DNA from 3 places in the Trichococcus sp. genome. Region 3 is predicted to be linked to each of the others. Evidence: predicted binding sites of a transcription regulator. Region 3 holds the regulator's gene; each other region holds the start of a gene.

Evidence for each region. The regulator CtsR, encoded in region 3, represses protease genes until heat stress. The targets are predictions, from matches to a motif close to TTGGTCAAAAAAGGTCAAANA.
Region 1: ACTCCX_RS00900 (ATP-dependent Clp protease ATP-binding subunit) is a predicted target of CtsR. The motif match lies at 2,716-2,736, and genes of this name have one in related genera.
Region 2: clpB (ATP-dependent chaperone ClpB) is a predicted target of CtsR. The motif match lies at 7,912-7,932, and genes of this name have one in related genera.

What each region holds. Positions count from the first base shown of each region.
Region 1 covers NZ_JBSQPW010000002.1:72,438-82,881, forward strand. Annotated here, with positions in the region: gene ACTCCX_RS00895 (DUF1827 family protein) at 1-241, opposite strand, end outside; gene ACTCCX_RS00900 (ATP-dependent Clp protease ATP-binding subunit) at 402-2,603, opposite strand; gene ACTCCX_RS00905 (phosphocarrier protein HPr) at 2,998-3,264, shown strand; gene ptsP (phosphoenolpyruvate--protein phosphotransferase) at 3,266-4,996, shown strand; gene ACTCCX_RS00915 (glycosyltransferase) at 5,236-6,429, shown strand; gene ACTCCX_RS00920 (NAD(P)-dependent oxidoreductase) at 6,549-7,427, shown strand; gene ACTCCX_RS00925 (YkuJ family protein) at 7,611-7,841, shown strand; gene ACTCCX_RS00930 (homoserine dehydrogenase) at 8,028-9,317, shown strand; gene thrB (homoserine kinase) at 9,400-10,269, shown strand.
Region 2 covers NZ_JBSQPW010000045.1:193-10,636, reverse strand. Annotated here, with positions in the region: gene ACTCCX_RS11335 (post-transcriptional regulator) at 1-273, opposite strand, end outside; gene yajC (preprotein translocase subunit YajC) at 308-655, opposite strand; gene tgt (tRNA guanosine(34) transglycosylase Tgt) at 733-1,878, opposite strand; gene ACTCCX_RS11320 (sugar phosphate isomerase/epimerase family protein) at 2,079-2,834, opposite strand; gene ACTCCX_RS11315 (hypothetical protein) at 2,856-3,497, opposite strand; gene floA (flotillin-like protein FloA) at 3,494-4,480, opposite strand; gene ACTCCX_RS11305 (NfeD family protein) at 4,477-5,070, opposite strand; gene clpB (ATP-dependent chaperone ClpB) at 5,233-7,854, opposite strand; gene ACTCCX_RS11295 (metal-sulfur cluster assembly factor) at 7,985-8,329, opposite strand; gene ACTCCX_RS11290 (prolyl oligopeptidase family serine peptidase) at 8,393-9,151, opposite strand; gene ACTCCX_RS11285 (Cof-type HAD-IIB family hydrolase) at 9,183-9,992, opposite strand; gene ACTCCX_RS11280 (hypothetical protein) at 10,033-10,444, opposite strand, start outside.
Region 3 covers NZ_JBSQPW010000047.1:4,437-14,880, forward strand. Annotated here, with positions in the region: gene ACTCCX_RS11505 (hypothetical protein) at 1-13, shown strand, start outside; gene ACTCCX_RS11510 (Y-family DNA polymerase) at 415-1,800, shown strand; gene ACTCCX_RS11515 (hypothetical protein) at 1,769-2,191, shown strand; gene ACTCCX_RS11520 (hypothetical protein) at 2,298-2,642, shown strand; gene ACTCCX_RS11525 (hypothetical protein) at 2,695-3,084, shown strand; RNA gene ffs (signal recognition particle sRNA small type) at 3,164-3,250, opposite strand; gene tadA (tRNA adenosine(34) deaminase TadA) at 3,292-3,807, opposite strand; gene ACTCCX_RS11540 (MFS transporter) at 3,829-5,025, opposite strand; gene ACTCCX_RS11545 (helix-turn-helix domain-containing protein) at 5,181-6,080, shown strand; gene ACTCCX_RS11550 (hypothetical protein) at 6,234-6,569, opposite strand; gene ACTCCX_RS11555 (ATP-dependent Clp protease ATP-binding subunit) at 6,667-9,153, opposite strand; gene ACTCCX_RS11560 (CtsR family transcriptional regulator) at 9,179-9,640, opposite strand; tRNA gene ACTCCX_RS11565 (tRNA-Pro) at 9,981-10,054, opposite strand; tRNA gene ACTCCX_RS11570 (tRNA-Arg) at 10,073-10,146, opposite strand; tRNA gene ACTCCX_RS11575 (tRNA-Gly) at 10,167-10,238, opposite strand; tRNA gene ACTCCX_RS11580 (tRNA-Thr) at 10,249-10,321, opposite strand; tRNA gene ACTCCX_RS11585 (tRNA-Lys) at 10,368-10,440, opposite strand.

The sequences.
Region 1 (10,444 bases), on a different contig from region 3:
CAGGCATAACTTCCACGTCATCAACGGTAAGATGCAACAATTTCGTCAGCACAAAGTCGATTTCACTTTGCTTCACACGACGGTTTTTGTTGAGGATAATGACATCCTCATGCGTTGTGGCACCGGTAAAGATGACTGTAGTTTGTCCCAAAGAATAAACTTTGACAAATTGAGCATCGGTGTTGGCCAATTGCTCACGTACAAGATCAGCGTGGCTATTTGTAACATCGATCAATTTCATGGACGAACACCCCTAACTTAGGTTGGCTGTTTATAGAATAATTATATAACAACTGTTAATTTATTTAAAGAGTAAACAAACAAATGAATAATTTTCTTGGATTTTTAAGATGAGAAAGGCAAGAGCTGACTTTTGGGCTCTTGCCTTTCGGAACCGAATATTATTCAGAAGTCGTTGTTTCTGCTTGGTCGACTTTGCTGACGACCATCAGATTACCTTCTTCGTCTGCATCGACAAATAAATCTTTGATTTTCGGATTATCCAAGTAGAATTCAGCTACTTGATCCTCAATCTGATCTTGAATAACGCGGCGCAGAGGGCGAGCGCCCATGCTTGGGTCATATCCCAGATCGATTAGGCGATCTTTTGCTTTCTGAGAGACGGTGACGCTGATTTCCTTGTCCTTCAGCAATTCGTTGACGTCATCCAACATAAGGGTGACGATTCTGCTCAAATTTTCTTTGGAAAGCTGGTTGAACTCGACAATCGCATCGAAGCGGTTGATGAATTCAGGCTTGAAGTAATCACTCAAGCGATTCAGAATGGAATGCGTCTTGCCTTTCATGGCTGCGCCAAAACCTACACTGGCTTCCTGGACGCCCGTACCGGCATTGCTGGTCATGATGATGATGGTGTCTTTGAAGCTCACAGTCCTGCCTTGGGAGTCCGTCAGGCGACCGTCGTCAAGAATCTGCAGGAAGAGATGCATGACATCCGGATGGGCTTTTTCGACTTCATCCAACAGTAAAATGCTGTACGGGCTGCGGCGGACGCGTTCGGTCAATTGACCGGCTTCGTCATAGCCGATGTAACCCGGAGGCGATCCGATCAATTTAGAGACGGCATGCTTTTCCATGTATTCGCTCATGTCGAAGCGGATGATCGCGTCTTCGGTTCCGAACATTTCGATTGCCAACTGTTTGGCCAATTCGGTCTTACCGACACCGGTAGGCCCTACGAACAGGAAGGAACCGATAGGTCGGTTTTTACGGCTCAATCCGATTCGGTTTCTGCGGATGGCTTTCGATACTTTGTCGATGGCTTCATCTTGACCGATGACGTTTTTCTTCAGATCGGCATCAAGATTTTTCAATTGCGTCTGTTCTTTTTCAAGTAGCTCACCGACCGGGATATTTGTCTTGATCTCAATGATCTTTTGGATATCCTGCTCTGTTATGACAGGATCGCCATCGGCTGGGGCCGGATTCTGTTTCATTTTATTAAGATTCGTGATCTGATCGCGATAATAGGCAGCTTTTTCGTAATCTTCCGCATGCAGGGCGGCTTGTTTTTCCCTTTCGGCCGTTTCGATGCGTTCCTCTATCTGTTTCGGATCGATGGGCTTGATCGTCAAGTTCTTTTTGGATCCGGATTCATCAAGTAGGTCGATAGCTTTGTCGGGAAGGAAACGATCCTGGATGTAGCGATGCGACAATTTGACTGCCGCTTCCAGCGCCTTATCCGAATATTTGACATGGTGATAATCTTCATATTTCGGACGGATTCCTTGGAGGATGATCAACGTCTGTTCGGGTGTTGGTTCATTCACGCGGACGGGCTGGAATCGGCGTTCCAGTGCAGCGTCCTTCTCGATTCTGCGGTACTCGTTCAGTGTTGTTGCGCCGACCAATTGCAGTTCGCCTCTTGCTAGGGCTGGCTTCAGGATATTGCCTGCATCCATGCTTCCTTCAGCGCTTCCTGCTCCGACGATTTCATGGATTTCATCGATGAAGAGGATGATCTGTTTGTTCGCGCGGATTTCATCCATCAGTTTCTGCATCCGTTCTTCGAATTGACCGCGGATGCCGGTTCCTTGGACGAGTGAGACGACATCCAAGCGGATCACTTCTTTGTCCAACAATTTCTGAGGGACATCGCCGTCCACGATTTTCTGGGCAAGACCTTCCACTACCGCAGTTTTGCCGACACCCGCTTCCCCTGTGAGTACCGGATTATTTTTTGTTCGGCGATTCAGAATCTCAATGACGCGTGCGATTTCGCTGTCTCTTCCGATGACAGGGTCGATACCGCCATCGCGGGCCAGTTGGGTCAAGTTGATGCCGTATTCGTCCAGTAAGCCGCCTTTGCCACCTTTACCGCCGCGAGCAACTTCCGAGGCAGGGGGTTGTTGATAATTCTGTTCTTGGTTCTGTTGTATTTGTTTGAAGAAAGAATCCAGATTACCGAAAGAAAAGGGGTCTACAGGTCCTTGAGATCTTGGGTTCGGATTATTTTGTTGCGATTGAGCATTTTTGAACTCTTGGTAGCAGTTCTGGCATAAGTCGATTTGGCGTCTTTGTCCATTCACGCTGGCATACAGATGAATGGAGGCTTGTTTTTTTCCGCAATGTTGACAAAGCATGGCAATCTTCCTTTCTATATGGATCATAGTCACATGTATATTATAGTAGTAACGGCTAAGGGACACTCACAAGAAGGTTCACTGACCAACTCTGACCTTATGGATCCATTATACATTGACCTATTTTGACTTTCAAGAGGTTTGACTTGGAATGAAGCAAAATATTCATTCCGGGACAGTTTTATCCAAACGGGGGTTGTATTAAATGAGTGCTATTTCAGCAATTATGACAAAAATTTGAACGATTCTATTTAAAACAGTTGTAGTATAAAGCGAAAGATGTTAATCTTATTTAATGAAAGGGTTATTTTTCATACGTTTTTCGATTTTTCTGTTATAATGGGAGCGTATCAAAAGTACCTTAAATAAATACATCTCAAAGGGGTTCATGACTATGGAAAGAAAAGAATATCACGTAATCGCAGAAACAGGGATTCATGCACGTCCAGCAACTTTATTGGTGCAAACTGCAAGCAAATTCAATTCTGATATTAATTTAGAATACAAAGGTAAATCTGTTAACTTAAAATCCATCATGGGTGTAATGTCATTAGGCGTAGGCCAAGGCGCTGATGTTGTCATCACTGCAGAAGGTCCGGACGAAGCAGACGCTATGGCTGGAATCACTGAAACTATGGTAAAAGAAGGGCTAGCAGAGTAATATGAAAAACCACTTACAAGGAATAGCAGCTAGTGATGGTATTGCAATTGCGAAAGCATATTTGCTTACTGAACCGGATCTGTCCTTTGAAAAGCGTAAAGTGGAAGATTCAGAAGGCGAAGTTGCTCGTCTTTTGGAAAGCTTTGAAACCGCTAAATCAGAGGTAAGTGCAATCCGAGAAAAAGCGGCAGTATCACTTGGCGAAGAAGAAGCACAAGTTTTTGATGCACATTTGATGGTATTGTCCGATCCGGAAATGATCGGATCGATGAACGCCAACATCCGAGACAACGGTGTCAATGCTGAATCGGCACTTTCTGATGTTGCCGGCATGTTCATCGGTATGTTCGAAGCGATGGAAGACAACCCATACATGCAAGAACGTGCTGCGGATATCCGCGACGTTACGGAACGTGTGTTGAGCCACTTGTTGGGTGTCAAAATCCCTAACCCATCGACAATCACTGAAGAAGTGATCGTCGTTGCCAAAGATTTGACTCCTAGTGACACAGCTCAATTGAACCGTGATTATGTTAAAGGATTCGTTACTGATATCGGTGGACGCACATCCCATAGCGCAATCATGGCCCGTTCTCTGGAAATTCCTGCAATCGTAGGGTCAAAAGAAATCACACAAATCGTCAAAGATGGCGATATCATCATTTTGGATGGTTTGGACGGCGACGTCTTCATCAATCCTGATGAAGAAACATTAGCTGCATACAAGAAGAAAGCTGAAGAGTTTTCTGCAATGCAAGCAGAATGGCACAAACTGAAAAATGCAAATACAGTTACTGCAGACGGTAAACATATCGAATTGGCAGCTAACATCGGAACGCCTAAAGATTTGGAAGGCGTTGTCGCTAATGGCGCTGAAGCGGTAGGGTTGTATCGTACTGAATTCCTGTACATGGACTCTTCGGACTTCCCGACAGAAGATGAGCAATTTGATGCTTACAAAGCTGTTTTGGAAGGCATGGAAGGCAATCCTGTCGTTGTTCGCACAATGGACATCGGTGGGGATAAAGAATTGCCTTATTTGGAATTACCGAAAGAAATGAATCCATTCTTAGGTTATCGTGCTATCCGGATTTGCTTGGCTGAACCGGAAATGTTCCGTACGCAATTGCGTGCCTTGTTGCGTGCTTCCGTTTACGGTAAATTGCGTATCATGTTCCCGATGATTGCTACTCTGAACGAATTTAGAGCAGCTAAAGCGATGTTGGAGGAAGAAAAAGCGAATCTATTAGCCGATGGCGTAGAAGTTGCGGATGATATCCAAGTAGGTATCATGATCGAAATCCCAGCAGCTGCTGTATTAGCTCATCAATTCGCTAAAGAAGTAGATTTCTTCAGTATCGGAACAAACGACTTGATCCAATACACAATGGCGGCAGACCGCATGAATCAACAGGTTTCTTACTTGTATCAGCCATACAACCCAGCTATCCTTACGCTGATCAAGCATGTTATCGATGCTTCTCACGCTGAGGGCAAATGGACTGGTATGTGTGGCGAGATGGCTGGTGACCAAACAGCGGTTCCGTTGTTGGTGGGTCTTGGTTTGGATGAGTTCTCCATGAGCGCATCCAGCGTCCTGAAAACACGCAGCTTGATGAAACGTTTGGATTCAAAAGAAATGGAAAAATTAGCGGACAAAGCAATCAACGAATGTACGACTGTCGAAGAAGTCATCGCATTAGTTGAAGAAATGAAAGCTAAATTAGTTTAAGCCGATTCAGGCGCAAAAAGACCGGGCATGCTTGCATGCCTGGTCTTTTTGCGTGCCAGTGAATTCAAAGCGATTTCGAAAAGCTGAATCCATCATTTCCGCAGGCTTGTTCCTGTGGATATATTTTGCAAGTAGGGAGTAGGGAGGAGTGACAAATATCAGAATGTTCTATATACTGAACATATTGAGTCATTATAAATTTGATGGGATTTTTTCGAGGTGAAGTCATGAGAATAGGCATGTTTACAGATTCGTATTTTCCTCAAGTGAGCGGCGTGTCAACATCAATCCGCACCTTGAAAGAGGAATTGGAGGCAGAGGGGCATGAGGTCATCATTTTTACCACCACAGATCCAAAAGCCGATGAAGATGAAAAAAATATAATCCGTTTGACCAGTATCCCGTTCTTGTTTTTCAAAGATCGCAGGATTGCTGTCAAAGGTATGAACAAAGCGCTTAGGGAAGCGAAGAAACAGAAGATAGATATTGTGCACACGCATACGGAGTTCAGTTTAGGTTTGACGGGCAAATTTATCGGCTACATGCTGCAGATTCCTACCGTGCATACCTACCACACTATGTACGAAAAATATCTGCATTACATCGCTAATGGAAGAGTGGTGAAACCTAAGGCAGTTAAAATTGCTTCCCGCTACTTTTGCAATCGAACGATGGGCATTATTGCTCCAAGTCAGCAAATGAAAGAGAAATTAGCTTCCTACAACATCTATAAGGAAATTCGCGTCATCCCAACGGGCGTTCGGATACCGGATCGGATTGACGGCATCAAAGCCAAAAAGCGCGAAGAACTGGGGATTTCGGATTCCGAATTGGTGTTGCTCTCTTTGAGTAGGCTGTCTTCGGAAAAAAAACTGGATAAACTTGTTCACGCCTTTCCTGAGGTCGTAGCAGCCTATCCTTCCGCGAAGCTTATTTTTGTTGGTGACGGACCGATGCGTCACGAGTTGGAGACACAGGTGTCGGAAATGGGTTTGACCAGAAATGTCATTTTTGTCGGAGAAGTCAAAAATGAAGATGTGAGCGAGTATTATCAAATGGCAGATATTTATATAAATGCTTCGGATTCGGAAACCCAAGGCTTGACCTATCTGGAATCGATCGTAAACGGTTGTCCGGTCATCGCTAAGCGGAATGACTATTTATCAGGGTTGATTAAAGAAGACAGCCTGGGAATGTTGTTCGACGAGGATGACCAAATCGGCAAGACTATCAATGCCTATGCGGATTTTTATCACAAATCAGATGTTGCGACAAATCAAGAAGTATGGGATGGACTTATGGAAGAGATTTCTTCAAAGGCATTTGCGGAAGCTGTATTGAGCTATTATCAGGCGAGTATTGACATTTATGAATCACAGCCGCGTGAAGAATTGAAATTAAAAGTGAATCTTTTGGAAAAAATCAAACGTTGAGTCGGAACACCGGGAAACAGATTGCTTGGATAATCTGTTTCCCGGTGTTTTTTTGTTTTTATCTGAGTTAAGCGTAAGGTATACTGTTGACATAGTGTTTAGAAGGGGCGGTTTTATAAATGGAAAAAATTGGTTTTATCGGAACAGGTGTCATGGGCTCATCCATGATCAAACATCTTTTGAATGCGGGTTATCCAGTCCGAGTCTATAATCGGACGAAAAGCAGGGCGGATGCTGTTGTCTCTGAAGGAGCAGTGTGGTGTGATACCCCTGCTGCTGTTACGGCGCAATCGGACATCGTCATCACGATGGTGGGTTATCCGAAAGATGTTGAAGAGACTTATTTTGGGGAGAGCGGTATCTTTTCGAAAGCGGACGACCACCATATTCTCATTGATATGACGACCAGTACGCCGACTTTGGCCAGGAAAATAGCTGCTTTGGGCAAAGAAAGAGGGGTCCGCACGTTGGATGCTCCAGTTTCAGGAGGAGATAAGGGTGCTCAAAATGGAACGCTCACAACGATGGTCGGTGGTGAGGAAGGAACGTTTGATGCCGTTAAAGGAGTTTTGTCTGTTTTTTCGAGCAAAGTGATGCTGCAAGGGCCGGCCGGCAGTGGTCAGCACACAAAAATGGCCAACCAGATTATGGTGGCGGGCACGATGACCGGCATGACCGAATTGCTTGTTTATTCGAAAGCGGCAGGATTGGATTTGGAACGCGTGATCGAACAAGTCGGTTCCGGAAGCGCCGCTAACTGGTCTTTGACGAACTATGCCCCTAGGATCCTGAAAGATGATTACAGTGCAGGTTTCTTCGTCAAACATTTTGTCAAAGATCTTAAGATTGCATTGGATGAAGCAGATAAGCTGGGTATCGATTTACCTGCTACGAGACAGGCTGCACAATTGTATGAACAATTGGCGAACAAAGGTTTCGCCGACGATGGGACGCAAGCCTTGGTGAAGCTTTGGTGGGGAGAGTACGCTGAAATCTAGACTTGGAGGTCGACGGATTTCTGAAACCCCTTATTAGGATATATCGTTGCGGCGGGTTTTGCACAAACCTAATGGTGCATTACTCAAATATTGTTTTTCTTGCATAAATTACAGTAAATTGATGCGAAGTCAGAAAAAAAGTGCTAGAATAAATAAGAAGTTAGTCTTGAAAGGGGAAATATCATGAAACCTTCACAGCTCTCAGCGATCCTTCGTCGCCTAGAAGTAATGATGGAAGACAATGGTGATGTCGAGATCCGTCGTTTTGAAAAAGAAGGCGTGGAACGTTGCGTCGTAAAATACAACCGCGATACGGAAAGTTTTGAATTGGAAGAACACGATTCAAACCAAACTTATCAATTTGATGATCTTGATTTAGTTGCCATTGAAATTTACGAATTATTACAAGATTAATTCATCCATCCTTGCATGAACTAAGGCAGCGGAAAAATGAGCCGGCTCATTTTTCCGCTGCCTTTTTTTTTTTTTATTTTCATTGGAATAAAGTGGCAAACATTAAAAGTTTTTAATTTTTATGTAGAGTAATTCTGTAACTTTCAGTATACTGTGTAATAAGGAAATAATTGAAGAGGTGGAATAATGGCAAAGAAGATTTATATAGGTTTATTAGGACTAGGAACAATAGGGACTGGCGTTGCCCGCATCATAGATGGCCACCAGCATAAAATCAAGCAAGTCGTCGGACAGGAAGTAGTCATCAAAACGGTTTTGGATCGCGATATTGATAAATGCAAAACTTTCTTCGGTGAGGCTGTCCATTGCACTGATAATTTTGATGATATTTTGAATGACGAAGAAATTTCAATCATCGTAGAATTGATCGGATATGTTCCGGCAGCAAAAGATTATATTTCCAAAGCATTATCGGCCGGGAAGCATGTCGTTTCAGCAAACAAAGATCTTGTGGCTTTACATGGCAAAGAATTGGTCAACCTGGCTAAAGCAAACAAATGCGATTTCTTGTATGAAGCAGCTGTTGCGGGCGGGGTTCCGATTTTGCGTGCGATCACGGAAAGTTTCGCTTCCGACAACATCCAAAAAGTCATGGGAATCGTGAACGGCACAACCAACTTCATGATGACGAAAATGGACAAAGAGGGCTACTCTTACGATGAAGCTCTTGCATTGGCACAGGAATTGGGATTTGCCGAGAAGAACCCGACAAGCGATGTCGATGGATTGGATGCAGCGCGCAAAATGGTCATTTTGGCTCGCCTTGCTTTCGGGACGAATGATGTGACGTTGGATGATGTAGCTGTGACGGGTATCCGCAATGTTTCCATCAATGACATCAAGTTGGCGAACCGTTTAGGCTACAAAATCAAACTGATCGGTACTGCCGAAAAAATCGACGACAGCGTCAATGTGGAAGTCGGACCCGTGTTTGTTCCGGAGTCACATCCTTTGGCCAGCGTCAATAATGAAATGAACGCTGTCTTTGTCGCCGGAGAAGCTCTTGGGGAAACGATGTTCTATGGTGCAGGAGCTGGCGAGTTGCCTACCGCAACAGCCGTAGTCAGCGATGTAATGAATATCGCTAAGAACATCCTTTTGGAGACAACCGGAAATATCTTCAACGAGTATGAGGTAGAGACTTTGATCGCGAAACCTGAGCAGGTCATCAATCCGGTATTCATGCGCTTGGAAGTTACCGATCGTGCCGGCCAGTTCTTGGAATTGGCGAAAATTTTTGCAACTGCGGAAGTCAGCTTTGACAAGATCATCCAAGAGCCATTAGCGAACGGTAAAGCCATCATTGTTATCGTTACGCATCCGATGTCGAAAGCGCAAGAGAATGAAATCATCCAGGCGATGGAAGACAATGAGGATATGAAATTGAAGGTCCATTTCAAAGTATTGGAACACTGATCGGACTAATTCCGTATCCCGAACACATTAAAGATCAAGAAATGATGAACCGTCGTTCTTTTGGAAAGGATTGATTAGTAGGATGTTTGATATCCGTGTACCGGCAACTTCCGCCAACTTGGGACCAGGTTTTGATTCCCTGGGATTGGCCGTATCATTGTATTTGACGTTGACCGTAAAGGAAGAGGCCAACGAGTGGGAAATTCTCCATGATTTGGGAGCGGGGATCCCAACCGATAAAACAAATCTGATTATTGAGACTGCATTGTCTTTGGCGCCGCACATGACGCCGCGGAAAATCACGATGACGAGCGAAGTGCCAGCTGCCAGGGGATTGGGCAGCAGTTCTGCAGCTATCGTTGCGGGAATAGAGTTGGCCAATCAATGCGCAGATCTGGAATTGAGCATCGATGACAAAATTCAGATCGCGACACGCATCGAAGGCCATCCCGACAATGTGACGCCTGCCATCACCGGTGATTTCACGGTCGGAACCGTTTTGGATTCCAAAGTATACTGGACGAAGGTGAGTTTCCCTGAGGTTGCTTTGGTAGTGACGATTCCGGAAAAGGAATTGTTGACGAAGGCTAGCAGAGCCGTTTTGCCGGATTCGCTTCCGTTCAAGGAAGCTGTCAAAGGCAGCAGTATCTCGAATATGTTGGTGGCGGCTGTTTTTTCGGGTGATATCGAAAAAGCGGGCGCATTGATGGAACAGGATGTTTTCCATGAGCCTTATCGCGGCACCTTGGTTCCGGAGTTGAGCCAAGTCCGGGAATTGGGGCATGAGATGGGTGCGTACGGTACTTATCTGAGTGGTGCCGGTACGACGATCCTCACGATGATCCATCCTGAAAAAGCAGCAGCGTTCGTTTCCGCGGCCAAAGCCGCTGTAAAAGACAGCGAAGTCAAGCTGCTGCATGTCGAAAAAAATGGTGTGCAAGTAATCAAATGATAGTTGGCCCGTGGAGAAATCCTCGGGTTTTTGTGTTTTTGGGCAGTGTCCGCAGGGGGTTCCGCCTAATCTGACTAGACTACATGGGCAAAAAGCAGCCCATTGCGGCTAGTCCGCTTAGTGCTCGCCCCCTCATTTAAACGTGTTCTGATTTGCAGGGGACTCCGCCTAAGTT
Region 2 (10,444 bases), on a different contig from region 3:
TTCATCAAAATTGATTTCATCCAATGAAGAAACTTTATAGACCTGCGCTTCCAAAGCTACGAAGTCGAAGTAGTGGTTTACCGTCGTCTTCATGATATCACGGATCTGTTGGTAATAATGCGGAGGGACGGTATGCTTCCAGGAAAATTCCTTGAAATAACGATAGATATCGTCAACTTGGATATTTTCGTAGCCCATTTGATTGAATTCAGTTGCTTTCAATTTGAACCAAGGCTGTAATTGATTATATTGTTTCTCAGATATATTCGGCAATCGCCGTCCCTCCTTCCCGGTGAATCAGATCGTTTTACTCTTCGCTCTTGTCTTCATGTGTTTGCTCTGTTTCAGTCGCTGTGAAATCTTCGACAATCGCATCGTCAGTTGTGATTGTGGCAACCTTTGAAATACGTGAAATAGCGCGTTTTTCGAAAGTCAGAAAGATGCCTTCACAATCCAATACGACTGTGTTATCGGCAGAATTAATCTCTTCGACAATTCCGTGCAAGCCGCCGATGGTGACCACTTGATCTCCTGGTTTGATTTGACTCAGCATATCTTGGGTTTTTTGCGCTTGTTTCTTTTGTGGTCTGATCAGGATGAAATACATTACACCGAACAACACCCCATAAAAGGCAATCATGATTACTGTATCCATACATTTTCCTCCATCTGTGGATTATTTTTATCTATCATCCACTTTACCAAACTTTAAGTTAGACTACCACCCAAAACCTAAAACTTCTTAGGATTTTCAACGTTGAAGCCGTATTCTTCCACGAATGCCTCTCTGAATTCCAACAGATTGTCATCCATGATGGCTTGGCGCACATTGTTCATCAAATTTATCAAGAAGTGAAGATTATGATACGTTGTCAAGCGCAAGCCAAATGTTTCATCGGCTTTGAACAAGTGACGAATGTACGCACGTGTATAGTTTTTACAGGTGTAGCATTCGCATTTTTCATCCAATGGACGGAAATCCCGTTCATATTTCGCATTCTTGATGACTAAACGGCCGCTGCTTGTCATACAAGTGCCGTTGCGTGCTATACGGGTAGGCAATACGCAGTCAAACATGTCGATTCCGCGGATAACGCCGTCGATCAAGGAATCCGGCGCACCTACTCCCATCAGATACCTTGGTTTGTTCTCGGGCATGACCGGCGCCAGATAATCAAGCACTCCGTTCATCTCTTGCTTCGTTTCGCCGACCGACAGTCCGCCTATCGAATAACCTGGAAAATCCAGGGAAATCAGTTCTTTAGCGCTCTGCAGCCTTAGATCCTTGTAGCCGGCACCTTGGATGATCCCGAACAAGCCTTGTTGATTGGGCTTCTTGTGGGCTTCAAGGCCACGCTCTGCCCATCTGGTCGTTCTCTCCACAGATGCTTTGATATACTCATAGCTTTCGCTGTAAGGAGGGCATTCATCAAAACTCATGATGATGTCGGCACCCAATTGATTTTCGATATGGATCGCTTTTTCTGGTGACAGAAACATTTTAGAACCGTTCAGATGATTCCGGAAATGCACACCAGCTTCGGTGATTTGTCTGTTCTCGCTTAAGGAGAAGACCTGGAAGCCGCCTGAATCGGTCAAGATTCCCCTATCCCAATTCATGAATTTATGCAGGCCTCCTGCCTCTTCAACTAAATCGGAACCCGGTCTGAGCCAAAGGTGATAGGTGTTGCTCAGGATGATCTGGGAGCCCATTGCCTTCAATTCTTCGGGAGACATCGTCTTCACAGTGGCCAAAGTGCCTACCGGCATGAACATGGGTGTCTGAAAAGTGCCGTGGGGGGTGATGATTTCTCCCAAGCGTGCACCTGTGTGTTTTTCTTTTTTGATAAGGCGATAACGAATCGCTGGTTCAGTCAATGTATTCACTTCTTTCTTATAGATATCCGGCAATCAGTATACCACAGTCGCACACTATTTTCTTGTGTTCGCTGGAAATTAGATAAATCTGTCCTATTGCGCTCTTCGATGCTCAGTCGGACAGATTTCCTAAATTTCTTTCAGGGCTGAACGAACCCGTTCAGCTTTTCTTGTTTGTAAGGTTAAAAGGAATAGTCCGGTCACCAAGATCGGATCTTTTTGTAATCAGCGCTGATGATTTTTGTTACTTCGTCGCCGATGCCGCATGGGTATTCGATGCTGGCGGGGACAGAGTCCGGGAACAACGACAAAAGCTGGCGCATATCCACTAACCCGGATTCCAGACCGGATAAAACAATCCCTTCGTCCGTTTCGGCAACGTTCTTGATATGGATATAGGTCACGGCTTCGCGCATTTCCTTAGCCGCATCGAAAGGATCGGTATCGATATAGACGAAATTACCCGTGTCAAAAGTCAGTCCGATGTCCAAAGAGGCTTTTCGGGCTTCAGCAATAAATGCCATCAGGACGGCCGGGCTGCCCTTCTCGGAGGTTTGGTCATTTTCGATCGTCAAATGAATGGCATAAGCCTTCAACAACGCCCGTAATTCTTCCGCCAACTGGGCTGTGAATCCTCGAAATTCCCCTAACGTCAATTTCAACTGGACCGCGCTCAAGAGGGAGGCTTCCTCAAAATAGCTGCTCAGTTGATCATTCAACGCACCTGCCTCAAACAGTTCAGCCGGGACGGAATAGTACACCTTCAAGCCTGAACTGGAAGCAAGAGCCGCTATTTCCTTCATTTCCGTTTTTCCCGATAAGATGTACTCTCTTCTGACTTCCACGATCGGGAAGCCCATTTCTTTGATTTCCTTCAACAATTCTTTTTGTTCCACTTTATTGTCCGCATTTCTGTGCATATACGCTAAAGTATTCAAGCCAATTTCTCTGGGCATCCATCTGTCTCCTTCAATTTCCTATTTGTTGTCAAAGTCCGGTCTATCCAGTATTTCTTTGGCAATGACAGCTCTCATCAATGCTTTTTGATTACCGGTAATTTTTTTCTTGTTCCGGATGGTGGACTTTTCCATTCGTTTGGCAGTCTTCAATTCTTTTTTATCATCAGAAAAGACGGTGAAGTCATCAGCTAACCCAACCCCAGTCTCCATTTCAAAGTCCGGAACCAACTGGCCGTCGTCTGTTTCATCCGTCAGTTCCATGCCATTTTGGCCGGTGCCTGTTATCGGTGGGTTCGCTCGCAACAGCAATGGCCATAGATTTTCGCGACTGACGAATCGCAGGATTTCGCTCCGCCAATTCCTGTCGGTCAAGATCCGGCTGATTTCCCTCAGGTATTTTTCGGGCACACGCTCCTGGAAAAAGCCATAGACTTGTTCAGGTTTCATTGCTGACAGTTTTTTGATCAGTCGATTCGCATTTTCACTTCCGGTGCCACCCAACGACTGACGAACCATCTGTTGCAGGGCTGTTGCTTGGGATGTACCCGCCCGAAGCCTGACATTTTCCGATAGTCGATTTATTCTTTTGACTATCGAAATGAGTACCGAAAGAAAGATTACAAGAAATAGGAGCGGAAAAAGCAAGTCTAGGCTAATCATTCCGGATCGCTTCTATCTTCCGGAAACTCCGAGATGCTGCTCCTCATTTCGGTATCCGCTATGATATTTTTCATTTTGTAATAATCCATCACCCCAATATTGCCATTGCGCAGTGCTTCTGCCATCGCCAATGGAACCTGCGCTTCGGACTCAACCACTTTCGCCCGCATCCTTTGCACCTCAGCAATCATTTCTTGTTCTTCAGCCACCGCAAAAGCCCGCCGTTCCTCCGCTTTCGCTTGTGCAACCCGCTTATCAGCCTCTGCTTGTTCCGCTTGCAGCTTTGCACCTACGTTACGGCCGACATCAACATCAGCGATATCGATGGACAGTATCTCAAAGGCAGTACCCGAATCCAGCCCCTTTTTCAGGATTGTTTGGGAGATGGAGTCCGGATTTTCCAGAACGGAAGTGTGCATAACAGCAGAGCCGACAGTTGTGACGATCCCCTCTCCGACACGAGCGATGATCGTTTCTTCGCCTGCGCCGCCGACCAAACGTTCAATATTAGCACGTACCGTTACTTTTGCTTTGGCCTTTACTTCAATCCCGTTCATGGCGACACCCGCGATGATCGGTGTTTCGATGACTTTTGGGTTAACGCTCATCTTGACGGCTTCCAACACGTTACGACCGGCCAAATCGATGGCTGCGGCTTTTTCAAAACCCAGATCGATGTTGGCGCGTTGCGCTGCAATCAGCGCATCGATAACCATATTCACATCTCCGCCTGCAAGATGATGCGCCTCCAATTCATTTATATCAATTATCAGCCCCGCTTTGGTGGCTTTTATCATCGGCTGCACAATCATGGAAGGGACAACCCGTCGCAACCGCATACCAACAAGATTAGAAATTTTGACTTTCACTCCCGAAAAGTAGGCTGTGATCCACAGACCAACCGGAACAAAGCGGAAAAACAAAGATAAAACCAGCACGACAAACAATGCAATAAAGATGAGTCCTATCAATCCTTCTGTCATTCTCCATCCAACTCCTTAACTGTAATTTTGACCCCTTCAACCTGGATAACCCGGATCTGTTTCCCTTCTGATATGATTTTCCCGTCACTGACTACATCAAGCACCACACCGTCGATAGTGACTTTCCCGGCTGGCCTTAGCGTTGTCGTGGCAGTGCCGATCATTCCCAAAAATGCGGAATAGTCTTGGCTGGACGAATAGCCGCGCTCGCGATTCAGGGAAGTATCCAAAATCAATTTGCTGCGGTCCGGCAAGAATTTATAGCCTTTTTTCAACAGCACCGAGGTCGCTATCCCTGAAATGATGATCGCCAAGCTGACATCCAGCACGCTTTCCAAAATACGTTCATTGTTCAAAAATAAGCCGGCAGCCACCATCAGGAAGCCCGCGATCCCCACCAGCCCAAAATCGGGTATGAACAATTCAACCACCAACAACATAATCCCGAACAGGAACAGCAGCAAAGTCAACCAGTTCCCGCTCCCGAAATACAAGAAATACAGCAAAAAACTCAAGATGGCCGCACCTCCGAAGACATAATACCTCGAAGTGAACAGCATAAAAACCAGACACAGAAATCCTATGACCAAAAACAGCAAAATGAACGCCTCCTTCTGCTTTGTCCCGATAAAAACAACAAACGGTCATACGCATAAAGAATAAGAAAATTTATACTATCATTTTACCGCACATACAGAAATAACAAAAGGAAATCCCTTTCAGGACTTCCCTCTGTATACTGACTTGTCAAATTATTGTTGAAATTCTTCAAGATCGACAGTCCGAAAACCGACATGATCCCCCACCAAAGCCACCGTCACCGCCTGATTTTCATGGATATCACCCTTTATGATTGCGCGCGCCAAGGGATTCTCGATTTCAGCTGAAATGAATCTTCTGAGCGGCCGCGCTCCGTAAATCGGATCGTAAGCATTATCCGCTATCCAGGCTGCGACCTCATCAGAAACGGAAAGTTGGATCTGTTTGTCCACCAGTCGGCTGGATAGCTCGTTGACCATTTTTACGATGATTTTTTTGATATCTTCTTTGCTTAATGGCGTAAAGAGGATAGTGTCATCGATTCTGTTCAAAAATTCAGGCTTAAACGACCCTTTCAATACCTTCATGACCGCATCAGACACATTCTCCGGGATGGTGCCATCGGGTTGGACGCCTTCCAGCAGGAGTTGTGATCCGATGTTGCTTGTCATGATCAGGACGGTATTCTTGAAATCGATCACGCGTCCCTTCGAATCGGTCAAGCGTCCATCATCCAACACTTGCAACAAAATATTGAAGACATCCGGGTGCGCCTTCTCGATTTCATCCAAGAGAATGATCGTATATGGACTTCGGCGGACCGCTTCCGTCAATTGGCCGCCTTCTTCGTAGCCCACATATCCCGGTGGTGCCCCGATGAGGCGGGAAACCGAAAATTTTTCCATGTATTCGCTCATATCGAGCCGGACCATATGCTCATCGGAGTCAAACAAATTTTCCGCTAACGCTTTAGCCAATTCCGTTTTCCCGACCCCAGTAGGACCTAGAAACAGGAAGGACCCGATAGGCCGATTGGGCGATTGCAGGCCAGCGCGCGAACGCAGAACGGCATGCGTGACGCTCTCCACCGCTTCTTCTTGGCCGATGACCCGCTTATGCAACGTTTCCTCCAACTTCAGGAGTTTGTCCCTCTCACCCTCAACCAACTTCGTAACCGGAATACCGGTCATTCTCCCCACCACTGTTGCGATTTCGTTTTCAGTGACCGATTCCTGGACAAGATTGCCTGCTTTGTCTCTCCGGGCAGCATTCTCCTGCTCGAGAGCAGCCAAATCCTTTTCCATCTGCGGGATGCTGCCATGACGCAAAACCGCCGCCCGTTCCAGGTCGTAATTAGCCTCCGCATCCTCCAATTGTCTGCGCGCTTCCTCCAAATCCTCGCGTTTTGCCCGCAGCTTTTCGACTTCTTCCTTTTCGTTGCCCCATTTCATGCGCAACTCGTTTGATTCTTCACGCAGATCAGCCAACTCGACTTGCAGAGCTGTCAATCTTTTCTTGCTCAATTCGTCGGATTCCTTCTTCAGGGCTGCCTCCTCAATTTCGAGTTGCATCAGTTTGCGGCTCACCTGATCCAATTCGGTGGGCATCGAATTCATTTCCACTTTTATGTTCGCGCATGCCTCATCGACAAGGTCGATTGCCTTATCCGGCAAGTACCTGTCGGTGATGTAGCGATCTGACAAGGTGGCTGCCGCAACGAGCGCATTGTCATGAATATTGACACTATGATGGATTTCATAGCGTTCCTTCAATCCCCTCAAGATGCTGATCGTGTCGGCGACTGTCGGTTCTTTCACCAACACCTTCTGGAATCTCCGTTCCAGCGCTTTATCCTTCTCCAGATTTTGGCGATATTCATCCAAAGTGGTCGCTCCGATGCAGTGCAATTCGCCTCTCGCCAACATAGGTTTCAGCAGATTACCGGCGTCCATGCTTCCTTCAGTCTTCCCTGCCCCAACGATTGTATGAATCTCATCAATGAAAAGGATGATGCGGCCGTCGCTCTTCTTTACTTCCTTCAAAACGGCTTTCAGTCGTTCCTCAAATTCTCCGCGGTACTTGGCTCCCGCAATCAACGAGCCCATGTCCAAAGAAAAGATCGTTTTGTCCTTCAGGTTATCTGGCACGTCTTTTTTCACGATCCGCTGGGCTAACCCTTCCACGATAGCGGTCTTGCCGACACCCGGTTCTCCTATCAGGATCGGATTATTTTTGGTTTTGCGCGACAAAATGCGGATAACATCCCTGATTTCTTCGTCCCGGCCGATGACCGGATCTTGTTTTCCGCTCCTTACCGCTTGCACGAGATCTATGCCATACTTTTCCAAAGCTTCGTACTGATCTTCTTGATTTTGCGAAGTCACGCGTTCTCCCCCTCTCATTTCCTTGATCCTTTCGGCAAGCGTTTTTTCCGTCAGACCTTGTTTTTCCAGGAACTTCGTCAAAGGATGGTTCTTCAGTTTCATCAAGCTCAAAAGCGCCGTATCCGTTGAAATGAAATCATCCTTTAACTCTGACCTCATGCGATCCGCTTCCACAAAAAGGTTGTATAGATTCTGACTGAACGTTTGACCATACTGGACGGAAGAGCCTTCAATGACCACTGCTTTATCCAGTTCCTCGTCAACGGCCGATTCAAACGCATCGATCGCAACCCCTGAATCGCTATAAAAATTACGCGCAAAACTATCCGGCTGCAGAAATATTTTCCACAGATGGGCGACATCGATGGTCTGGTGCTTGCGCACCATAGCGATACGTTGCGCTTCTGCGATTGCCTGCTGTAGGACCGTCGTCATTTTTTCCATTTCCATACTAGAACCTCCTCAAAAATCCACTGTTGTCATACCTTATAAGACAAGTATACGACTATGGTCAAAATTGGTCAAATGATAACCCGAAAAAAAAGAGCAGCAAAGGCGATTTCCTTTACTGCTCTTCTCGTCATCGGATTCCCAACGCGATGCGTGCATAGCGGGACATTCTGTCCGTCGTCCAGGCAGGATACCACACCAATTTCACTTGCGTTTCGGTCACTTCAGGCACATCTTTCAAAGCACGATGAATTTCATCAGTGATGACATCCGCCAATGGGCAGCCCATCGTAGTGAGCGTCATTTTGATCAGGCAGAATCCATCCTGTTCCAATTCCACTTCATAAATCAAACCTAAGTTGACGATATCTATTCCCAATTCCGGATCTATCACTTGCTCAAGCGCCGCTAAGACGCGTTCTTTTATGCTTTCCAATTCTTCTTGCGAATATTGGGGATTTGTCTCTTCAGTCATTGCAAGCACCTCTATCTTTCTGGATTAATTAGATGATAACAGTTTGTGCATAGAAATTCAATGCTAATGTACCTTCCCCAGAAAGGCTGCCATTTCCTCAAAAATAGTGTAAGGTACCCGATGTCCTGCACCTTCCGTAGACCGGAAACAGATATTGTCCGCATAGGCTTCCCCGCTGATGGAGCTGACGAAGCGAGCCATCTGTTCATATGGAACGCTTTCGTCGGCGGTCCCGTGCCAGATGTAGAACGGCGTGTCCATCAGCGACTCCGGATGGTCTTTGAGGCTCAGGCTTTCGAAAGGCGCCATCAAGGCTTCCACTTTTTCATCATCAATCGGCGGCAAGCCCTCCACCCACCGGGACTTTAATGCCCAATGGGACAACCCAATCGGATCCGGACTGCCCATCAGGCAGGCTGCCGAATGGATCCAGGGATATTGCGTCAAGGCGATGCAGGTCGTGATGCCTCCCATCGAAAGGCCAGTGACCGAAACATGTTCTCTTATTGCTAATCCCGCTTCGATATAGGCTTCCACAAGATCTGGAAGTTCCTTTATGTTCTGCAGGACCACCTTCCAGAACTCTGCTGCCGGCTCGCCTGCGTAGGCTTCATGTTTGCGTTCTCCATGCCGATACGCATCCGGTATGACAACCCGCATGCCGTTGTTGGCTAATGCATAGCCTGGCTCCAGACCGCGCTCCTTTTGGTTCGTGATGCCATGATAAAATAAAGCGAGTGGTGTGCGCTCATTTTTCTTATCTTCTTCGACGATTTCCAGAATCGGTATGTTGTTTATGATTTTTCTTTCAATTGAAATCACGTTTATCCCTCTTTTTAGCTCAGATCGGCTACTATAGGCAAAAATATTTTTCCAGATAGATCGCCAGGCCATCCTCATGATTCGAATGTGTCGTCACATCGTCTGCAATATTCTTTAAGGCCGCGATGCCGTTCTGCATGACGACACCGTGTCCGGCAAAGCGGATCATTTCCATATCGTTATCCTCGTCACCGAAAGCAAGGATATCTTCCCGCTTGATTCCGTAGTTATTCGCGACCACTTCCACGCCAAGCGCTTTTTGGACGCCTGCGGATACGATCTCAAGGCAGGGCATCGTGCCGCCCCACGTCCGGATTTCGATGGAATTCCCGTAACGCGCCAAAATCCGGTCACGGATGGCTTGCAAATTCCTTTCATCCGAAAACACATTCATGGACGTAGGGTTTTCCGACAGTGTCTCTTTCGAAGTGATTTGTGTCGCCAGCAAATTTTTCGGGAAATATTCGTTTGATGGCAACGTTGCGGTTGATGCGAAAAGTGTCTCCTTACCTTCCACACAGATAAAATCGATTCCCAACTCTTCACGTTGTTCGATCAGATCCATCGCAAAATCTTTATTGAGTGTCTTATGGTAGTAATTGCTCCAGTTGCTGTCGGTCGGTTTGTGGCATAACGCACCGTTGAAGTTCACCAACGGCGTAGTCAGCCTGAGTGTCTCATAAAATTCTTTGCTGTTTCTGTATGGACGGCCGGTTGCGATCATTACCAGATGATTCTCTTTTTGCAACTTTGCCAGTACATTTTTGGTCCGATCGCTCAACAACGACTGATTGTTGAGTGTGGTTCCATCCAAATCCAAAGCGATTAATTTTTGTTTCATATTTCCTCCTGCGGTCTCCGCCTGGAATCAGCACGATGGCTTATTCGCTTCCGAGCGACGGAAATTTGCTTTTTAATTCTGCTGTCATGACCTTTGCGATATTCGATCCGATCACAAGCATATCATATAGTGGTTTGACATCAGTTGTAGAACGGCCCAAAAGTCGAAGGAAAATCTCCCCATCGCCTGCCAGGCAAAGTGTATAGTAAAACGTCTTGGTTTGGTTCAATTCATTGATAAATTCCAATAGATTTGTTTTATCAGCATAATTATTCAGGTAAGCCAGTTTCCTGTAACTGATCTGAAAATCACTTTCAGCCTCATCTTTAGCGATGACTACACCGAACGGCAAAGCGTGTTCCTTATCAAGATTGAATTTCCCTTGATACAAAAACTGACCATTCTGGATAGGATGGCTTTTCAGTGGCATGCCTTTTTCTTGAAATTTTTGA
Region 3 (10,444 bases):
TCAAACGCTCTGATTCAGTGGATAAAGGAGAGACCATGAAAAAAATTTACTTGTTTATATATACGGCAGTATTCCTTGTCTTCCTTCTGTATTTCGTTATAATACCTCGCCAACCATTGCCTTTCTCAAACAGGGTCCATCTATTTCTGATATTCAGTAGCGCGGCTATAGTATTGGGGGCCTTCAAACAACATAATCGAATCAGTGTGGTTTGTGGTGCAAGTGTTTTTGCGCTTATATGCGTGAGTTGGATTGTGCAGAATATTAATTAGATACTTAACGCGAACAAAAGGGTCTTCCATTTATATTTGGAAGACCCTTTTTGTCATTTTTCCCAAATATCTTTCTCTGTTCGCTTTACAAAAGCAAACACACGTTCGTATAATAGGGACATAGAGATTGGAGACGATTTTTATGTATGAAACGGAATTGGTTTTTGATTACGCGAAGGAGCCCAGTCGCGACATCCTCTGCATCGACTGCAAATCCTTCTATGCGAGCGTGGAATGCGTGCGGCGCGGGTTGCATCCGCTCGAAACAAAATTGGTTGTCATGAGCTATCCCTCAGCTGATCCGAAAGAGCGCGGCAGCGGATTGATCTTGGCTTCCTCCCCAGCCGCCAAAAAGGCTTACGGAATCTCGAACATCAGCCGGGCCAGAGACTTGCCCTTCCCTTATCCGCCGGGACTGGTGATTGCAGCGCCGCAGATGCGGTTGTATATGCAGAAAAATACCGAAATCAACAACATCTACAAGAAGTATGCGGATGAAGCCAACCACCATGTCTATTCGGTTGACGAAAGTTTCGTCGACATCACCGGCGCCCAGAAACTTTTCGGCAAAAGCTCGGCTTACGAAATGGCCAAACTCATCCAGGCCGACGTATTGCAGACGACCGGCATCTACACAACGATCGGCATCGGCGATAACCCGCTCTTGGCTAAACTGGCGCTCGATAATGCCGCCAAGCATCAGCCGGACATGATCGCGGAATGGCGTTATCCGGATATTCCCGAAACCGTCTGGAAAATCCCGGACATGACCGATTTTTGGGGCATCGGCAAACGTACCAAGCTGCGGCTCAATCGGTTGGGAATCTTTTCGATCTACGACTTGGCGCACACCAATTACTATGACTTGAAGAGCCAGCTCGGCGTCATGGGCGCGCAGCTGTACGCCCACAGTTGGGGCATCGACCGCAGCTTTCTGGGCGAAAAAGTCAAAGTCAGCTCGAAATCCATCGGTAATTCCCAGGTGCTCAACAAGGATTACGTGATCCGATCGGAAATCGAAATCGTCTTGATCGAAATGGCCGACCAGGTGGCGACGCGCCTGCGGAAATCCGGAGCCAAGACCCAGTTGGTGAGTCTGAGCATCGGCTACAGCATCAACTACATCGATCAGCTGGGCCGGACCGGCTTCCATCAGCAGCTAAAAATCCCGCCCACCAACGCGTCCAGTGAACTCGTGGCCCATATCCTGATGATTTTTGACCAGCATTACAAAGGCCAGTCGATCCGGAACGTCGGCGTAGGTGCCGGAAATCTGATCTACACGGATTTTCTGCAGCTGGACCTGTTTCAGGAGCCTGACGAGCAAGTAAACGAGCAAAAGAAGGATCTGATTGTCGATTCGATCCGCAAAAAATACGGATTCCGCTCACTCGTGCGGGCGGTCAGCCTGTTGGAAGGCGGCCGCGCAATCGCGCGCAGCTCGTTGGTGGGCGGACACGCGGGCGGCATGGCCGGATTGGAGGAAGGTGAGGAAAATGCTGAACGAACCAAGAAAACGGACGGATAAGGTATTTGAGGACTACAACGACTACCATGACCGCGGCATGATCAAATGGGTAACGGCCTACGCGATGGATGAACTGGTGAAGTCCATCTCTGCAGGAAAAGCGGAAGCCATGAAGGACATCCCGATCCTCCCGCAGATGAGCCCTGCCGAAATCGATGACACCTTGGTGGAAGCCTTGAAAAAAAATCGCCGGCTATCGATCCAATTGAACCAAAAGGACAGCTTCGGACGCCAAACCGAATCCATTGAAGGCTTTTTTAAAGGTTATTGCGGCGAGGATGAGATCCTGATCGGCGAAGCATGGGTTCCGATCGAACTCATCCGCAATGTGCATATTTTGCAAGAAGAAAAATGGTCCCGAGTGGCGGTATTCAGACAAAATCAGAACTGATTATACAGAACCTTGCTCACAGGACGATTGTTGTCTTTTTTTGGCTGAAGGCTTATACTCAAGAAAAGAGAACGCTTTCTTTTCTCTTGGAAAGGGGACAGCAATCATGACGCATATCATCCAAACCAGCGTCCATTCCATCGAGGAGTGCAAACGGGCAGTGGAGGAACTGCATAAAAAGGGCTATACGAAAGAACAGATCACTTTGGTGACGAACAACGCCTATCAGGAAGCCGTTTTGGAGAATTGGGACCTCCGCGGTGCGGACGGTGCGATTATCTCGAGCCATTCGCTGCTGGAAAAGGTCAATGACCTGTTCAACCTGAAGCAATACGAATATTTCCAGGAAAAAACCGGTACTTTCCCCGACGGCATGGACTTTCTTGCCGACCACCGCGCTGCCATCGAAAATGGCAGCATCGTCATCATTACGGAAGAACCGGCTGCTTAAAGCTTTCCGGAACGGCAAGCACCTCTGCGAAACAAGAAAGGACTGAGACTGCATGGCAAAATTTGTGGCAGGTTCGTACGCAACCGTCGAAGCTGTGGAAGAAGCAATCAAAGGACTGCTCGAAAAAGGGCACAAGGAAACTGATCTCCTACTGGTCACCAACGCGACTGCCAAAAAAGCGCGGCTGGCAAAAGAAACCGGCCTTGACGTCATCGCCGAAACAGGACACGATGAAAACTTCGACTGGAAGGAACTCGCTCCGCTATATCCTACTTTTGATGAGGAGGCCCTTTATGAGCCCTCCCCTCAGCACCCTTATCCGCAGTTGTCGCCGGAACAGGAAGAAGAACAGGAACGCAAGATGCAGGGTTACTTCTCCGAATTGGAGGAAGGGAATGTTTTGATCATCGTTGACGCCGCGGAACAGCCGCATCCGATTTAGCGCAAGAACACAAAAACGCAACAAAAAAAGAAGCAGGAGACCGTCAAAACGGTTTTTCCTGCTTCTTTGCATAAGTCATATTAACTTACAGCACATGGCGATACCTACTTATAGCTGCTTCCTTCCGGATCTGACTCAATTCATAAGATCGCCATTGCCATAAGGCCTTTCGGCATTTCTTATCATACCATAGCCAAAAAGAAAAAGCTAGCCTTTGTTTTCTTCCTGCATATGTTCGCGGAGATGCTTGCGACTGTTTTCCTTGCGTTCTTTGCGCAGCGCCCGGAAAAAATCCTGCAGCATTGTCCGGCATTCTTCCTCCAGCACACCTCGTTCGACCTCGCTCTGATGGTTGAAACGTTCATCCTGGAGCAGATTCATCAGCGTACCGGCCGTTCCGCCTTTCAGATCGGAGGCGCCGTAGTAGACTTTCTTGATCCGCGACAGCAGGATCGCCCCACAGCACATCGGACAAGGCTCCAGCGTCACATAGAGTTCCGCTTCCTCGAGCCGCCAGTTCTGCTTGAAGGCATTGGCCTGCCGGATTGCCGTCATTTCCGCATGCATCGTCGCATCATTCGTCGCTTCGCGTTCATTATGACCGCGCCCGATGATTTCGCCCCTCCAGACGATCACTGCTCCGATCGGCACTTCCCCGATTGCCGCAGCTTTTTCCGCCTCCTTAATGGCTTCCCGCATGTACTCTTCCTTCAACTCATCCATGTTCAACTACCTCGTCCCTTTTTACTCCTCGATCACGCTAAGCAAAACATCACTTGCCTGTTTCTTCTTCAGCAAAGCCTCGTGCATCCCGATCATGATGATCAGCATAATTCCCAGAAAAATCGGGAACAACGTAACACTGATATAGTTAGCGATCAAACCAAACAAGGGCGGCATCATCAAAGTCCCGACATAAGCCGCTGCCATCTGCACGCCGATGATCGCTTGTGATCGGTCTGCACCAAACAGCTCAGGTGTGGAATGAATAATGCACGGATAGATGGGCGCACAGCCTAGTCCAACCAGCACAAGACCCAATAGTGCCGTCGTTTCGCCAAACGGCAACAACAAAGCCAGCACGCCCGCAAGTATCAAGCCTTGCCCTAACCGAATCATCTGCGAATCCGTGAACCGCATGGTCAAGAAGCCACTGATTGCGCGTCCAACCGTGATTCCGATGAAGAATAAGCTTGCGAATCCGGCAGCCGTTTCGGTCGATAAGCCCCTGTGCAGGACAAGGTAGCTGCTTGCCCAAAGTGCCGTCGTCTGCTCCAAAGCGGAATAGCAAAAGAACGTGATCAGGATTTCCTTCGCTCCAGGAATCCTGAAAATCTGCCGCAAAGAAAGAGCCTTCCCATGCGTTGGCTGCTCCGTGCCCTCTTTGCTTGCAGCATTGTTCTTCCAAAGCGGCAGACTGAACAGGAGAATAGCCGTCAAAGCGACTTGAATAAACGCGATATAGTTATAGCCCATATTCCAGCGGTTCCCTCCGCTCAAAGCATAGGCCAGTACGTATGGTCCAAGCGAAGCCCCGACGCCCCACATGCAGTGAAGCCAGCTCATATGCCGGCTGGAATAATGCAGCGCAACGTAATTATTCAAGGAGGCATCCACTCCGCCTGCCCCCAACCCGTACGGAACAGCCCATAAGCAAAGCAGCCAGAAGGAATGACTCGCCGAAAAACCAAATAAAGCCGTCGCTGTCAAAGTGACACTGATGGCGGTCACTTTTCCGGTTCCGAATCTGCGCGTAAGCCGGTCACTCTGCAGACTGGAAATGATGGTGCCAGCCGCGATGATCATCGAAATGCCCCCTGCATAAGAAACCGGAACACCAAATTCGCCATACATCGTCGGCCAAGCGGAACCCAGCAACGCATCCGGCAGGCCCAAACTGATAAACGCAAAATAAATAATCGCCAAAAGCAAACTGAACATATCTGTTTATTTCCCTCCCAATCCATATCATTCCATTCGCTAATCATAGCATATTTCATATTATTTTCGCAAATTAGTGATAATTAATGGTAATAATGCTAAAATGGATGAAAAGCCTTCCAATCGTAGGCTATCCCGCAAAATGAGGTGACCGTGTGAACCAAAACGAACTCCTGCAGCTGTTCCCTGAAGCCAAAATCACGGCTGTGCCCAGTCTCGGGCCGGCTTATTTCACCCTGCCGTTCCAAAACCGTTGGGTGCATATACCGGAAAATACCTTGAGCGGCCGCGAAAAAGTCCTCCTGAAACAGCTGCTCCTGAACGGGGCGACTGCGGCTCCCGAAATCCCGAAAAATCCTTGGGCCCAGTTTTTGTTGGGCCATACGGCGGATGCACCATCCGGATTGGCGCAGACCCAACTGCTCCAGTTCAACCTCTCCTATCGGGAAGAGGACGCCGGCTTTTTCAATCAGGCACTGTGGCTCGATGCCTTCAGCCAGACATTGCCGCTCGTCCGCGAGTGCTTCTTTCTGGATAACAAAAACGGCGTCTTCATCCTCGACAGCCCGGAACCCTACTGCATCGATGAGGAACTGGCGGCGGTGCTCGATATTCTGGATGATGACTTCAGCCTGCGCACCGCTCTGTATCTGGGCCAGCGCTGGCCTGTCGATTCCAGCTTACCGCATCTTTTCGAAGAAGAGCGGAAAATATTCGCGGCCAGCCGCACGCTTGCGAAAGGCAGCAAAATCGCGACCCTTGCGGCCATCGCGCTCCCTTACTTCCTCTCGGAATCCGCAAACCAAAATTTGGTGCTGCAGGCTTTGCAGACCATGATCGATTCCGTCGACGGCACGCATGAGCTGATCACGGCGATGTGGCGGAACCAAGGCAACCTCTCGAAAGCGGCAGCCGATCTTTATCTGCACCGCAATACGCTCCAGTACCGGATCGACCGCTTTTTCGATGCGACCGGCCTTGCCTTGAAGAACATGGATAACCTAGCGCTGGCTTATCTCGCCATCGCTGCAGGAACAGGCTCTCATAGCAACTAACAAATGGACGGCCCCAATTGGAGCCGTCCATTTCCGCATATGAAATATGCCTCGGTTGTCCGATTTTTCCGGGTTATCCGACATTCTGCAACCCGCACACAAAAAAACAAGGATTGTCTCATCTGATAATGAGCCAATCCTTGTTCCACATGTTTATCTATGCAATCTGTCGCCTACGCTGTCTTTGACATCGCTGGCTTTTTCCCTCAAATCTGAGAACAGATCCAATGCTGATTCTTTCCAGTCACCTGTTCTGTCCACGACACGCAGGAAGCCGTCAATCTCTTCATCAGTCAAGTCCTCGATTGCCCGCAAAAGCTTTTGACTGCCTTTCAGATGGTCCTTCACAAAATTCTTCATGCGCTGACGGTTCAAGTAGGAGCCGATTTTGTCCACTGCCTCTTCCTCGTATGCCAAGGCTGCTGCAATCGCCGCAATCGCTGCTGTAGCACCCAAACCGACCAACAATGCCTTTCTGGAATTCTTCATCAATGTTCCCTCCTCTAACTTCTGTAACTATATATTAGCACAAACGGTAGCGATAGCCGAACAATAAGACTGTCTGCCAAATGAGGACATGCCGCTCTTAAGAATTTACAGGCACTTTTTTATCTTTGTTCTCTGCCTTGGCGGATTTCACCGCGATCCGGATAGCACCTTTTTGGGCACCGATCGTGACCGTGTCGCCGAATTTGATCAAGCCGCTCAGCATTTCTTCACTCAACTTGTCTTCGATTTCTTTTTGGATCGCGCGTCTGATCGGACGTGCGCCATATTCGGGATCGAAACCGGCTTTGGCGATGACATCGATGGCTGCAGGCGTGATGCGCACATGGATATCAAGATCCTTCAAGCGTTTTACGATGCTGTTCGCCATCAATTTAACGATTTCATGCAATTCGTCCTTCTCCAATGAGTGGAAGACGATCGTTTCGTCGATACGGTTCAGGAACTCCGGACGGAAGCTGTTTTTCAGCTCTTCGCGGATGCGTTTTTCCATGGCCTTGTAATCATGTTTGATATTCTTGGCCGCAAATCCGACCGATTTCTCATCGCGCAAGGCGGTCGCTCCCAAGTTGGAGGTCATGATCATGATCGTATTGCGGAAATCGACTTTGCGTCCTTTGGAGTCGGTCAAGTGGCCGTCATCCAAAACTTGCAGCAGGATATTGAAGACGTCCGGATGGGCTTTTTCCACCTCATCGAGAAGAATGACCGAGTATGGTTTTTGTCTGATTTTCTCCGTCAACTGCCCGCCTTCATCATAACCGACATAGCCGGGAGGGGAACCGATCAGACGGCTCGTGCTGTATTTTTCCATGTATTCGGACATATCCAAACGGACCAAGGCATCCTCTGTCCCGAACATCGCTTCAGCCAATGTTTTCGCCAACTCAGTTTTTCCGACCCCGGTAGGACCCAGGAATAGGAATGAGCCGATTGGACGATTCGGATCCTTCAGGCCGGAACGTGCGCGTCTGATGGCGCGGGCCACCGCACTGACTGCTTCGGACTGGCCGATGACACGTTCATGCAGCACCTTTTCCAACTTCATCAAACGGTCGCTTTCCTTTTGCTCCATCTGGTTGACCGGAATTCCGGTCCACAAAGCCACTACTTCAGCCACATCGTTTTCGGTCACTTTCAGATCGTAGTGCGTGATCGTTTGAGCCTGCTGCTCGACCATTTTTTGGAATTTCTGCTTTTTCGTCATTTCGCGTTTGCGGATGCGGGCAGCTTTGTCAAAGTCCTGGTTCAGGATCGCTTCTTCTTTGTCTTGCGCTAGCTTCGCGATTTCCATCTCGATCTTCCCGATCGGCGTATCCCCGTGCGTGACATCCAAGCGGACTTTCGCAGCGGACTCGTCGATCAGATCGATAGCTTTATCCGGTAATCTTCTGGAAGTGATGTAGCGAACGGACAGCTGGACAGCTGCTTTCAGCGCCTCATCGGTGATTTCCACACCATGGTGCTCCTCATAACGGGAACGCAAGCCGCGCATGATTTCAACCGATTCCTCAGGTGTTGGCTCATCGATATGGATAGGCGCGAAACGTCTTTCCAACGCCGCATCTTTCTCGATATATTTTTGATACTCATCAAGGGTCGTGGCACCGATCGTCTGCAACTCGCCCCTTGCCAATGCCGGTTTCAGGATATTGGAGGCATCGATTGCGCCTTCCGCTCCGCCTGCACCAATCAAGGTATGCAATTCATCGATGAAGAGAATGACATTGCCGTCATTGTAGATTTCGTCGATGATTTTCTTCATTCTTTCCTCGAATTCACCACGGTATTTTGTACCGGCCACCAACGAACCCATATCCAACATCATGATACGTTTGTTCGCCAAGGTATCCGGAACATCTCCGGCTACGATTTTCTGTGCCAAGCCTTCCACGATGGCGGTCTTACCGACACCGGGTTCCCCTACCAAAACAGGATTGTTCTTCGTTCTGCGGGAAACGATCTGCATGATGCGTCGGACTTCCTTATCACGTCCGACGATCGGATCCATCCGGTTTTCCCGTGCCAAATCGGTCAGATTGCGGGCCAAGGAATCCAAGGTCGGCGTTCCTTCTTCCACTTTCTCCGTCTTTTTGGCTGAACGCATATCCGGTTTTGTAGGCTGTTTGATGCCTAGTTTTTCATAGAGAGACTTGCGCAGCAGATTCGGATCGATCTGCAGATTTTTGATGATTTTGACTGCCAGAATTTCTTCTTTCAACAAGCCCAACAAAAGGTGTTCGGTTCCGACCAAGGGAACCCCCAATTTGTGCGCTTCGTTTGTCGCATACATAATGACTTTTTTTGCCCGAGGAGAAAATGGCAACGGCGCATTGAAGTCCTCCGTATTCATTTGACCGAAACCGGTCAGATGAACAATCTCTTCGCGGACTCCTTCCTCATCAATGTCATATCCACGCAACACTTTTCCGGCAATGCCTTCTTGTTCTCTGACCAGTCCGAGAAGCATGTGCTCCGTTCCGATGGATTGATGCTTGAATTTGTGCGCTTCTTCTGTTGCCAACAACAACACTTGGCTGGCTTTTTCTGTAAATAATTCATCCATTTTTAACGCCTCCTCTACGGGCTATCTATTCAAAACGCAAGCTGTTCAAGAAATTCTTCAACAGCAAGGCTCGTATTCTTTCTTCGTGTTCGCCTGTGTATGGGGCAAGTGACTTATCCAACACCGACAACATCAGGTTTCCTTCGCGTTTTGTGATGATACCGCGATTGTACAGATTTTGAGTTACCGCAAACGCATCTTTCTGAGTGATGCTTTCGCCGACTATCGCGATCAGCTTATCCAACAATTCAGCTTGATCCAGGATTTTGACCTTCATGATGCGTATATAGCCGCCCCCGCCGCGTTTACTTTCGACCGAGTAGCCTTGCTGCTCCGTAAAACGGGTATTGATGACATAGTTGATCTGTGAAGGTACACAATGGAAACGATCTGCCATTTCATTCCTTCTGATCTCAATTTGCTCTTCTGCATTCAGAATCTTTTTGATATATGCTTCGATGATATCTGACATGTTCTGACCATGCATGGAATGGACGCCTCCCTTCCCCTGACTAATTTTGACTATTATATGTTTATATTATGCTATTCCTACATAACTGTCAAATAGAACGGGCTGTACGAGGGCGTTTGCAGTAAACTGGGCAATAAAGCTGATGACCCAGTTTACTGCTTTCCGCTACCGCTGCAGCAACCTATTCCCCAACATTTCCAGCAGGATGATTGAGAATGTTCCTCATTATATAATGAAAGGAAAAAAACGGCAATAAATCCATGAGAAAAACTTACCCGGCTCATTCAGCAGGCCAATATCAACAAAAAATAGACGCAGAAACCATCGGAATGATTTCTGCGTCTATTCTTGTTTATCGGGAAGACAGGATTCGAACCTGCGACCCCTTGGTCCCAAACCAAGTGCTCTACCAAGCTGAGCTACTTCCCGGTAATAATCATGTAAAAATGCACCCAACAGGAGTCGAACCTGTAACCGCTTGATTCGTAGTCAAGTACTCTATCCAATTGAGCTATGGGTGCGTAAATTAAAATAAAAAAAAAGCGGAAGACGGGGTTCGAACCCGCGACCCCCACCTTGGCAAGGTGATGTTCTACCACTGAACTACTTCCGCGTTTTTTGGATGCCGGCTAAAGGACTTGAACCCTCGACCCTCTGATTACAAATCAGATGCTCTACCAACTGAGCTAAGCCGGCGTCTCAATATATTCAATTGTTCCATCATTATCGCAAGAATGATGAATGAGTTATGCAGGGCTCGAACCTGCGACCCTCTGATTAAAAGTCAGATGCTCTACCAACTGAGCTAATAACTCATGG